Linked DNA regions of Mumia flava. The protein of the gene in region 1 interacts with the protein of each later gene in a pairwise test. Links are inferred from orthologs where the notes say so. Each region holds a gene or a part of one and is shown on either strand. Other genes may lie near its edges.

Region 1 (5,476 bases):
GCGGTGGGCTCCCGGCTCGCGCCAGCTCGGGTCCTTCCCCGAGACGTGGACGGTCGGTCTCGCGATCGTCGCGACGGCGCTGGTCTCGTACGTGCTCTACCGGCTGGGCCGCGGATACGGCGTGGTGGACGACGCCGAGCCGCGCAAGCGGACCGAGGGGCGCTACGTCGACGCGGTCGAGCCCGGGGAGCCTCGGACCCCGCTGGCCCGCGACCGGTTCTACCGGGGCGACACCGACGCACCGGTCCTGCGCAACCTGCACCTCGCGGCCGCGGTGCTCACGGTCGCGAGCATGGGTGCGTGGGCGGTCCACCCCGACGGGTGGGTGGACCGCGACCCGGTCCTGCTCGCGTCGACGATCGCCCTGGTCCTCGTCGTCGTGCTGACGACGCTGCTCGGCGACCCGGAAGGGACCGCGAGCCTGCCGCTGTCCGGCCGGATCGCGGCGTTCCGGCTGTGGTGGCACGTGACGATGGTCTGGATCGCCCGCGGTGCGATCGCGGTCGCCGTCGTCCTCCTCGCCCTGTCGGCGTGGGGAGCGAGCGACGTCGACCGGGCGGCCGCCGAGCGGCCGGTGATGTTCGACGACGTCGCGAACGGCCTGCTGTGGGCCGGGTTGGCAGCGCTGATCCTCCTCGGGTTCGCCAACCTCGCGCTGGTCCTCAGCGTGCGCGGCTCCTGGGGGACGACCCCGGGCCACCGTGCGTTCCGTCCGTACGCCCTCGGGATGACCGCCTACCTCGTGGCGAGCATCGCCGCGTTCCTCGGGGTCGGGCTCTCGGCGGCGGCGGCGACCGGCGTCTCCTCGCTGCTCGATCTGTCGGTCCGGACGCGCACCACGGCCGAGGGGATCGAGGTCGATGTCGGGACGACGCCGATGCTCGACCGGGTCTCGTACGCGTGGGGCCTGAACCTCCTGCTGTTCGCGCTGCTCGCCACCGGGGCCGGCATCTGGATGATGGCCCGACGCCGAGCGGACCGTGCACGCGCCGCCGGGATGTTCGCCGCGGCCGACGGCGGCCCGCGGCTCTCGGCGGGCTGGTTGGAGACGGTCGCGCGCGCGATCGGCACCGCGCGCCTCAAGAACCTGATCCCGGTCGGCGGCACCGTCTTCGTCCTCTTCGGGACGCTGCTGGGGATCGCGCTCGCGCTCGAGCTGGCCGGCTGCCAGGGCGGCCAGGATTTCGGGACCTGCCGGTCGCTGCCGGGCCCGCTGGACCTGCTGAGCCAGCCGAAGTACGTGACCGGCTCCGCCGCGGTCATCTGGGTCTCCAACGTCGTGGCCCTGATCGGGGCGTGGGCGCTGATCACGGCGGCGGCGGCGCTGCTCGCCACGGGACGGTCGGCGGTCTCCGAGCAGGGGACGCGCCGCAGTCTCAATGTCGTCTGGGACGTGATCGCGTTCTGGCCGCACGCGGTGCACCCGTACGCGCCCCGCCCGTACTCGATGCGGTGCGTGACCGATCTGCGCAACCGGCTGCGCTGGTACCGCCGTGCTCAGCCGGCTCCCCACGTCGTCGTCTGCGGACACAGCCAGGGCAGCCTGATCGCGTTCGGTGCGCTCGCGGCGCTGCACCGTGAGGAGCGCGACGGGATCTCGCTGCTCACGTTCGGGTCGCAGCTGCAGGTGATCTTCCCGCGGGCCTTCCCCGAGTACGTGAACCTCGACGCGGTCGGCGACGTGCACGACGTGCTCGGCGGGGCCTGGATCAACCTCTACCGCGAGACCGATCCCCTGGCCGGCCCCGTGCTGTCGTGGCGGCACGGGGCGGAGGGTCCCAGCACGACCTCCGGTCACCTGCCGGGGGCCCTGGACGGGGCGCGGCCGGACGTGCACGTGCCCTCGACCGGGCGCCACGAGTGCGGCGACGACTGGCGGGTGCTCGACCCCACGCCGTACGACCAGGAGATGAACGACGGTGCGGTGACCGGCCTGCTCAAGCACGGGCACTACTGGCGCGGGCCGGACTGGGCCGACGCCCTCGAGCGGGTACGGAAACCTCACGCCGCGGGACCGGGTGGCGCTCCGGAAGGCGGCTGAGTCCGCGCCGACTCGGCTCGACCGGACGTTTGGCGCGACCCGTCTTAGGGTACGGCTGAACCCAGAATCCCGAGTCGAGGAGCAGACGAATGACCGTGTCGTACACCGTTCCGGGCCTGTCGACGGACGATGCCGAGCAGGTCGTGGCCGCACTGCAGGGGCGGCTGAGCGCGTACAACGATCTCCACCTCACCCTCAAGCACGTGCACTGGAACGTCGTCGGGCCGCACTTCATCGCCGTGCACGAGATGATCGACCCCCAGGTCGACCTGGTCCGCGGGTACGCCGACGAGGTCGCCGAGCGGATCGCGACGCTGGGTGCGTCGCCGAAGGGCACGCCGGGCGCGATCATCGCGGACCGCACCTGGGACGACTACTCGGTCGGCCGCGACACCGTGCTCGCTCACCTCGGCGCGCTCGACCTCGTCTACAACGGCGTGATCGAGGCGAACCGCGAGGTGATGGCGCTGACCGACGACCTCGACCTGGTGACGCAGGACATGATCATCGCGCACACCGCGGAGCTCGAGAAGTTCCAGTGGTTCGTGCGGGCGCACCTCGAGGACATGCGGGGCCGGCTGTCCACCGCGGGCGCGGACTCCGAGTCCGCCGCGGCCGACGACGCTCGCGCCGACGGCTGACGCGGTCACGGACGGGCGGACGCAGCGCGTGGCGGGTGTCAGGGTCGGGGTCACGGCGGAGCCGGACCCGTGGCTCGACGAGGTCGCCACGCGCTGCGCGCGTGTCGCCGGCGACGTGCAGGGTGCCCTGCGCCTCGGCCGTGAGCTCGGCCAGGACTGTGCTCTGCCGGGCGTCGACACCGCCGCGCGGTGGTCGTGCCTCGCGTCGCTGGGAGCCTGTGATCTCACCGTCGCCCGTGCGGTGGAGCCGCACCTGGACGCGTTGGCCATCCTCGCCGAGGCTCAGGCGGGGGAGGAGACGGTTCCGGCGGACGCCGTGCTGGGGGTGTGGGCCGCCGAGGGTCCCGGCACGCGCGTGGTCGCGCGGCCCCTGCCCTCCGGCGGCGCGCCCGGACGCTGGGCCCTCGGCGGGACGAAGCCGTGGTGCTCGCTCGCCGACGACGTCACCCATGCGCTGGTCACCGCCTGGATCGACGAGGAGCGGCGTGGTCTGTTCGCGGTGGCGCTCGACCAACCCGGCATCCAGACGGCGGACGAGCCCTGGGTGCCGCACGGTCTGCGCCGGATCCGCAGCACGTCGGTGCGCTTCGCGGAGGCGGAGGCGGTGCCGGTCGGTGGTCCCGGCTGGTACCTCGAGCGGGACGGCTTCGCGTGGGGCGGCATCGGCGTCGCCGCCGTCTGGTACGGGGGAGCGGTCGGGCTCGTCCGGCGCCTGACCGACGCGGCCGCGAAGCGCGAGCCCGACCAGATCGGGCTCGCCCACCTGGGCGCGACCGACGCGGCGCTGTACGCGGCGGCGAGCGCGCTGAGCCGTGCAGCTCGCCTCGTCGACGCCGGTGAGGCCCGGGGCGACGCCGGAGCCGTCCTCGCCCTGCGGGTGCGTCAGGTGGTCGCCGACTCCGCCGAGCGGGTCCTCCGCAGCGTCGACCACGCGCTCGGACCGGGTCCGCTCGTCAGCGAGCCCGAGCACGTCGCCCGGGTCTCGGACCTGCGGGTGTACCTGCGTCAGCACCACGCCGAACGGGACGCCGCGGCCCTCGGCCGCCACCTCGTGCACGGGGGCTCGCGATGACCGCGTCGTTCACCCACGACCAGCCCGGTACGCCCGCCTCGGCGTGGCGCGGGCACCCGGCCGCGCGGGCGTGCCCCGAGCTCGAGCTGGACCGGTTCGACCGACTGGTCGTGCTCGCCGCCCACCCTGACGACGAGACGCTCGGCGCCGGCGGGCTGATCGCGACCGCGCACACCGTCGGGCTCGAGGTCGAGGTGCTGGTGGCCACCGCCGGTGAGCGCAGCCACCCGCGATCCCCGACGCTCGGGCCGATCGGGCTCGCGCGGCGGCGTCTGGCCGAGCTGGAGGAGGCCGTCGGCGTTCTCGCCCCGGGATCGTCGTGCACCTTCCTCGGACTTGCCGACGCCGAGGTCGCCCTCGCGGAGTCGACGCTGGTCGAGCGCGTGGTCGAGGTGATCGGTGACGGGCGCCGGACGCTCGTGCTCGCACCGTGGCGCCACGACGGGCACAGCGACCACGAGGCTGCCGGGCGCGCGGCAGGAGTGGCCGCTGCCCGTACGGACGCCACCTTGCTGGAGTTCCCGATCTGGTGGTGGCACTGGGCTCGTCCCGAGTCCGCGCCCTGGGAGCGGATGTGCCGCTTCGCGCTGTCCGACGAGGCGCAGCAGCGACGGTCGGCCGCGATCCGGAGCCATCGCAGCCAGATCCAGCCCCTGTCGGCGGAGCCGGGCGACGAGGCGCTGCTCACCCGCGAGGTGCTGGAGCACTTCCGTGGGGAGTCGGAGTACTTCGTCTCCGAGGACACCCACGACGACGCGCTGGAGACGTTGCACGCACGCGCCGCGGACCCCTGGGGCGTACGGGACCGGTGGTACGAACGCCGCAAGCGCGATCTGCTCCTGGCGGCCCTTCCGTGGCCGCGGTTCGGGCGGGCCCTCGAGGTCGGGTGCTCGATCGGTGAGCTGACCGTCGCGCTGGCGGAGCGGTGCGACCAGGTCGTTGCCGTCGACTCGAGCGAGGCTGCCGTGCGCGCGGCGCGCGAGCGGCTCGCGGGCACGGAGGTGGAGGTGATCCAGGCGCGCGTCCCTCGGGAGTGGGTCGACGGCAGGTTCGATCTGGTGGTGCTGTCGGAGATCGGGTACTTCCTCAGCCCGGCCGGCCTCGACGGACTCCTCGACCGGATCACGTCGTCCCTGTCCCCGCGGGGGACGATCGTGCTGTGCCACTGGCGCCACGAGGTGGACGGGTGGCCGATGGACGGGCCGGCGGTCCACGCGGCGGTACGGGACCGGCGGGGGTGGGTCGAGCATGCGTCGTACGTCGACCGCGACGTCGAGATCGTCGTCCTCGGGGCGGATGCCGCCTGGCCGGAGCCGCACGCGTGAGCCTCGACGCCGCCGCGCCGGAGGTCGTGCACGTCGTGGTTCCCGTGCACGACGAGGAGCAGCGGCTCGGACGGTGCCTGACGGCGATCGAGCAGGCGGTGATCAGGCTGCACCAGGCGACGGGGATCGGCGCCCGCATCACGGTGGTGCTCGATCGCTGTCGCGACGGGTCGGCGGCCGTGGCCGCACGGCACGACGTCGACACGGTCATCTCCGGTGCCGGGTGCGTCGGCGTGGCGCGCGAGGCCGGCGTCGACCGGGTGGCGCGGCTGGCCCGGGGGCGCGAGCACGATCGGGTGTGGGTCGCGATGACCGACGCCGACTGCCTGGTCGGGCCGGGATGGCTCGTCCGTCAGCACGTCCTGGCATCGGACGGGTTCGCGCTGGTGGTCGGCCG
Region 2 (5,228 bases), on another replicon or contig:
CGAGGTCGCCGGGTGTCATCGGCGAGGAGCCGGCCGCCAGCTCGTCCCACCACGCGCGCTCGCGCAGCGCGAACCGGTCGACGACGCCGGCGACGAGCGCCTGCTTCGTACGGAAGTGGTTGGAGGTGGATCCGGCGGCGAGTCCCGCCGCGTCGTCGACGGCACGGTGGGTCAGGCGCGAGAACCCGCGCGTCCCCACGAGGTCGATCGCGGCGTCCAGGATCTCGTCTCGGCGGGAGGGCACGGCACGACGTTACTACGAATGTAGTCATAGCAACAACATCTGTAGTGTCACGCGCCGTGGGCGACTCGCGACCGCGCCGTGGGCGACTCGCGACCGCGCCGTGGGTGACTCGTCAGGCGAGGGTGACGCCGGCCTCGGCGAACTCGGCGCGCACCCGCGGCAGGTTGTCCGGCGACACCGGCGCGGTCAGGTCCATCAGCACGGTCGTGGCGAACCCGTGCGCGGCCGCGTCGAGCGCGGTGGCGCGGACGCAGTAGTCCGTGGCGATCCCGACGACGTCGACGCGGTCCACGTCGTTCGCGCGCAGCCACTCGACGAGCGCGTCGCCGTGCTCGGAGCTCCCCTCGAAACCGGAGTACGCGGCGTCGAACTCGCCCTTGCGGAACACCGCGGCGAACATGTCCTCGCGCAACGGGGCGCGCAGGTCGTTGCCGGGGGTGCCGACGACGCAGTGCGGCGGCCACGAGTCCACGAAGTCGGGCTCGTCGCTGAAGTGCGACCCGGGATCGATGTGGTGGTCCTTGGTCGCGACGACGACGTCGTAGCCACCGCCTGCGACCAGCGACGCGACACGCTCGGCGACCGACGTCCCTCCGTCGACGCCGAGGGAGCCGCCCTCGCAGAAGTCGTTCTGCACGTCGACGACGACGAGTGCGCCTGCCATGGGGATCAGTCCTCCTGCTCGTAGACCGTCGGGATCGCGGGCTCCCCCCGCGACAGCTGCTTCGCCTGCAACGGTAGCTCCTCGAGCGCCGTACGCAGACGGTCGCGGGACACCGTCAGCGGCTCGTCGTGCACCCGCTCGCCGTCGACGACGAGAGGGGCGGCGAGGGGCCGGTCGTCGCCGTCGTCGTGGGGGGAACCGCCGACGGCGATCACCTCCGCGGTCGCCGTCCCCGACGGGTCGCGTCGGCGCAGTGCGGTCTTGCGGCCGCCGACCGACGCCTTGTCCTGGCTCTTCTTCGCCACCGGGACGAGGGTGCCGTCCGCCCCTGCGCGCGCCACGAGCTTGTACACGAACCCGCAGGTCGGGTGGCCGGACCCGGTGACGAGCGCGGTCCCGACGCCGTACCCGTCCACAGGCGCCGCCGCGAGCCCGGCGATCGCGTACTCGTCCAGGTCGCTGGTCACGATGATCCGCGTGCCCGTCGCACCCAGACCGTCGAGCTGGCGGCGGACCTGTCCCGCCAGCACGGGCAGGTCGCCGGAGTCGAGGCGGACGGCGCCGAGCCCGGGTCCTGCGACCTCGACCGCCGTCTCCACCGCGGCGGCGACGTCGTACGTGTCGACGAGCAGCGTGGTCCCGGGCCCCAGCGCGGCGACCTGTGCGGCGAACGCGTCGTGCTCGGTGTCGTGGAGCATCGTGAACGCGTGGGCGGCGGTGCCCGCGGTCGGGATGCCGTGCCGGCGTCCCGCCTCGAGGTTCGAGGTCGAGGCGAACCCCGCCACGTACGCCGCGCGCGCCGCGGCGACCGCGGCCTGCTCGTGCGTCCGCCGGGATCCCATCTCGATGCACGGGCGGTCGCCGGCGGCGACCGTCATCCGTGCTGCAGCCGAGGCGATCGCCGCGTCGTGGTTGAGGATCGACAGCACGAGCGTCTCGAGGAGCACGGCCTCGGCGAAGGTCGACTCGACCACGAGCACCGGCGAGCCCGGGAAGTACAGCTCACCGTCCCGATAGCCGTGCACGTCACCGGTGAAACGGAACCCGGCGAGCCAGTCGAGGGTCGGCGCGTCCACGACGCCGCGCTCCTGCAGGTGCGTCAGGGTGGCGTCCCCGAACCGGAAGTCCTCGATCGCGTCGAGGACCCGTCCGACCCCGCACACCACCCCGTACCGGCGCCCGTCGGGGAGCCGTCGGGCGAACAGCTCGAAGACCGATCGACGGTGGGCCGTCCCGTCGGCCAGCGACGCCTGGAGCATCGTGAGCTCGTAGTGGTCCGTCAGCAGCGCTGTCGTGGTCACGGCGCCAGCGTAGACGCCGATCAGGGGGACGACCCGGGGCGCGCACGGGCCCCGCGGAAGCGAACTTCGGCGGTGGGCAACAATGGACCGGTGAGCGCGCCGTCCCCGACCGAGCTCGACCAGCCCGACGTCGATGCAGTCGTCGAGCTGGACCGGCCGTGGGTCACCATCGTCTGGAACGACCCGGTCAACCTGATGTCGTACGTCGCCTACGTCTTCCGGAACTACTTCGGCTACTCCGAGGCGAAGGCCCACGACCTGATGATGAAGGTGCACAGCGACGGCAAGGCGGTCGTCTCGACCGGCACCCGCGAGGAGATGGAACGGCACGTGCAGGCGATGCACGAGTACGGCCTGTGGGCGACGCTGCAGCGGGCGGACGCATGAGGGTCGACACATGAGGGCGTTCGAGCAGCGCAAGCGCGGGCGTGTCCGGGCGGAGTTCGAGGTCGCCGAGGCGGCCCTGCTGGTCAACCTGCTCAGCCAGATCGTCGAGCTCCTGCTGGACCGCAACGGGCCCGAGGAGTCGTCCCCGGACCCGTTGTTCGCCCAGCTGGGGCCGAGCGGGTCCCACCTGCCGCCCGACGACCCGGTGCTCAAACGGCTCCTGCCCGACGCCTACTCCGACGACGACGACGCGTCGGGCGACTTCCGCCGTTTCACGGAGCGCTCGCTGAGCGAGGCGAAGGTGAGCAACGCCCGCGCCGTGGTGGCGTCCCTCGCCGCCGGCGGGCTCGACGTCGAGGACCCCGAGTCGTCGACGGACGAGACGATCGAGGTCGAGCTCGGGCCGCAGGGCGCCCAGGCCTGGTTGCGTGCGCTGACCGATGTCCGGCTCGCGCTCGCGACCCGGCTCGGGATCGAGTCCGAGGACGACGCCGAGCGGGTGGCCGCGAGCGAGGAGGAGTCGGTCGCACTCGTCGCCGACATCTACGAGTGGCTCGGCTTCGTCCAGGAGACGCTGGTGCAGTCCCTGGACTGACCCGGTGCCGGGTCCCGCCTAGGGTCGGACCGTGGACCGTCTGGTCGTCGTCTCGTTCCTCGCGGAGCAGCCGCCGGGGCAGACCTTCGCGCCCTCGCGGTGGCCGCTGCACGTCACGCTCGTGCCGCCGTTCAGCGTCGAGGCCGGTACGTCGGTGGTCGCCGACGTCGTCGCCGAGACCGCCGCGTCGCACCGCCGGACCGAGGTCCGGGCGCGGGAGACGGCGATGTTCGGGCGTCGCCGGGACGTCGAGGTCACCGTGCTCGAGCTGTCCGACGAGCTCGCCGCGCTCCACGACGACCTGGTCGTCGAGCTCGACGCGCTCGGGGCCGGGGTCCGCGAGCGACCGCACACGGCACGCGGGTTCCGCCCCCACGTCACGGTGCGGGGCGCGGACCGGGTGGCAGTCGGGGACACGGTGGAGATCGGCTCGGTCTCGCTGGTCGACCAGCGTCCCGACGGACGGCAGGACGCCCGCCGGGTGCTCGGAACCTGGGCGATCGGCTGAGCGCGGACCCACCCGTACGCCGGCCGCAAGCCGGGCGTCTCGACGGGTGGTCACGCGCTTGACGCCATGGTCCGGCCGGTATCGTTGATCCACGTGTTGACCATCGACTCCGCGACGTACGACGCGATCGTCGCCCACGCCCGTCGGGACCACCCCGACGAGGCCTGCGGCGTCGTCGCGGGTGCTGAGGGATCCGACCTGCCGACCCGGTTCGTCCCGATGGTCAACGCCGCGATGTCGCCCACGTTCTACGAGTTCGACTCGACGGACCTGCTGCGGCTGTACCGCGAGATGGACGACAACGACGAGGAGCCGGTGGTCGTCTACCACTCCCACACGGCGACCGAGGCCTACCCGTCGCGCACCGACGTGAACCTCGCGGGCGAGCCGGGTGCGCACTACGTGCTGGTCTCGACCCGGGAGTGCGGCAACGGCGAGGGCCCGGTCGAGTTCCGCTCGTACCGCATCGTCGACGGCGAGGTCACCGAGGAAGAAGTTCGCGTCGTCGAGCGTTATGACGACGTCCCCACGAACGCACAGGAAGTTTGATCGCAGATGGCCATCGAGGTCCGAGTCCCCACCATCCTCCGCACCTACACCGACGGTGAGAAGAAGGTTCCTGCCGCCGGCGACACGGTGATCGGCGTCATCGACGACCTGGAGGCGAACCACGCGGGGATCAAGGAGCGGCTCGTCGACGACGGCGAGGTGCGTCGCTTCGTGAACATCTACGTCAACGACGAGGACATCCGCTTCTCCGGCGGCCTCGACACCGAGCTGTCCGACGGCGACGTCGTCGTGATCCTGCCCGCCGTCGCGGGCGGCGCTCGCTGAGCGAAGCACGGCACCCGAGGCGATGCGCCACGACTCGCTGATCGACTCCGTCGGCAACACCCCGCTGGTGGGGTTGCCGCGGCTGTCGCCGAGCCCCGACGTACGGCTGTGGGCGAAGCTCGAGGACCGCAACCCGACCGGCTCCATCAAGGACCGGCCGGCGCTGCGGATGATCGAGCGCGCCGAGTCCGACGGGCGGCTGCGGCCCGGCTGCACGATCCTCGAGCCGACGTCCGGCAACACCGGGATCTCGCTCGCGATGGCGGCCAAGATGCGCGGCTACCGGATGGTCTGCGTGATGCCGGAGAACACCTCGGAGGAGCGGCGTCAGCTGCTGCGGATGTGGGGCGCGGAGATCGTCTCCTCCCCGGCTGCCGGCGGCTCGAACGAAGCCGTGCGGGTGGCCAAGCGGATCGCCGAGGAGCACCCCGACTGGGTGATGCTCTACCAGTACGGCAACGACGCCAACGCCGAGGCGCACGAGCTCGGGACCGGCCCGGAGATCCTCGCGGACCTGCCGGAGGTGACGCACTTCGTCGGCGGTCTCGGCACGACCGGCACGTTGATGGGCGTCGGGCGGTTCTTCCGCACGGCCAAGCCGGAGGTGCGGATCGTCGCCGCGGAGCCGCGCTACGGCGAGCTCGTGTACGGGCTGCGGAACCTCGACGAGGGGTTCGTCCCGGAGCTGTACGACC

The links.
Region 2: the proteins of CLV56_RS01740 (region 1) and clpS interact in binary tests that used the Escherichia coli proteins (3 or more experiments, as listed by UniProt). The link is inferred for Mumia flava from one-to-one orthologs.

The regions. Positions count from the first base shown.
Region 1 is NZ_PGEZ01000001.1:366,152-371,627, reverse strand. What follows is about bases 947-3,906. They hold CLV56_RS01740 (Dps family protein), read left to right. Parts: upstream 947-2,130; coding sequence 2,131-2,682; downstream 2,683-3,906. Other genes in these bases: CLV56_RS01730 (PIG-L family deacetylase), read left to right, coding at 3,751-3,906; CLV56_RS01735 (acyl-CoA dehydrogenase family protein), read left to right, coding at 2,711-3,754; CLV56_RS01745 (hypothetical protein), read left to right, coding at 947-2,041. Outside these bases: more of CLV56_RS01745, read left to right, coding at 1-946; more of CLV56_RS01730, read left to right, coding at 3,907-5,079; CLV56_RS01725 (glycosyltransferase family A protein), read left to right, coding at 5,076-5,476.
Region 2 is NZ_PGEZ01000004.1:11,474-16,701, reverse strand. What follows is about bases 1,236-3,947. They hold clpS (ATP-dependent Clp protease adapter ClpS), read left to right. Parts: upstream 1,236-2,299; coding sequence 2,300-2,596; downstream 2,597-3,947. Other genes in these bases: CLV56_RS19985 (M67 family metallopeptidase), read left to right, coding at 3,793-3,947; CLV56_RS19990 (2'-5' RNA ligase family protein), read left to right, coding at 3,223-3,699; CLV56_RS19995 (DUF2017 domain-containing protein), read left to right, coding at 2,607-3,191; CLV56_RS20000 (nicotinate phosphoribosyltransferase), read right to left, coding at 1,236-2,209. Also shown: CLV56_RS20010 (TetR/AcrR family transcriptional regulator), read right to left, coding at 1-244; CLV56_RS20005 (isochorismatase family protein), read right to left, coding at 357-908; more of CLV56_RS20000, read right to left, coding at 914-1,235; more of CLV56_RS19985, read left to right, coding at 3,948-4,248; CLV56_RS19980 (MoaD family protein), read left to right, coding at 4,255-4,533; CLV56_RS19975 (PLP-dependent cysteine synthase family protein), read left to right, coding at 4,556-5,228. UniProt on the Escherichia coli protein: Involved in the modulation of the specificity of the ClpAP-mediated ATP-dependent protein degradation.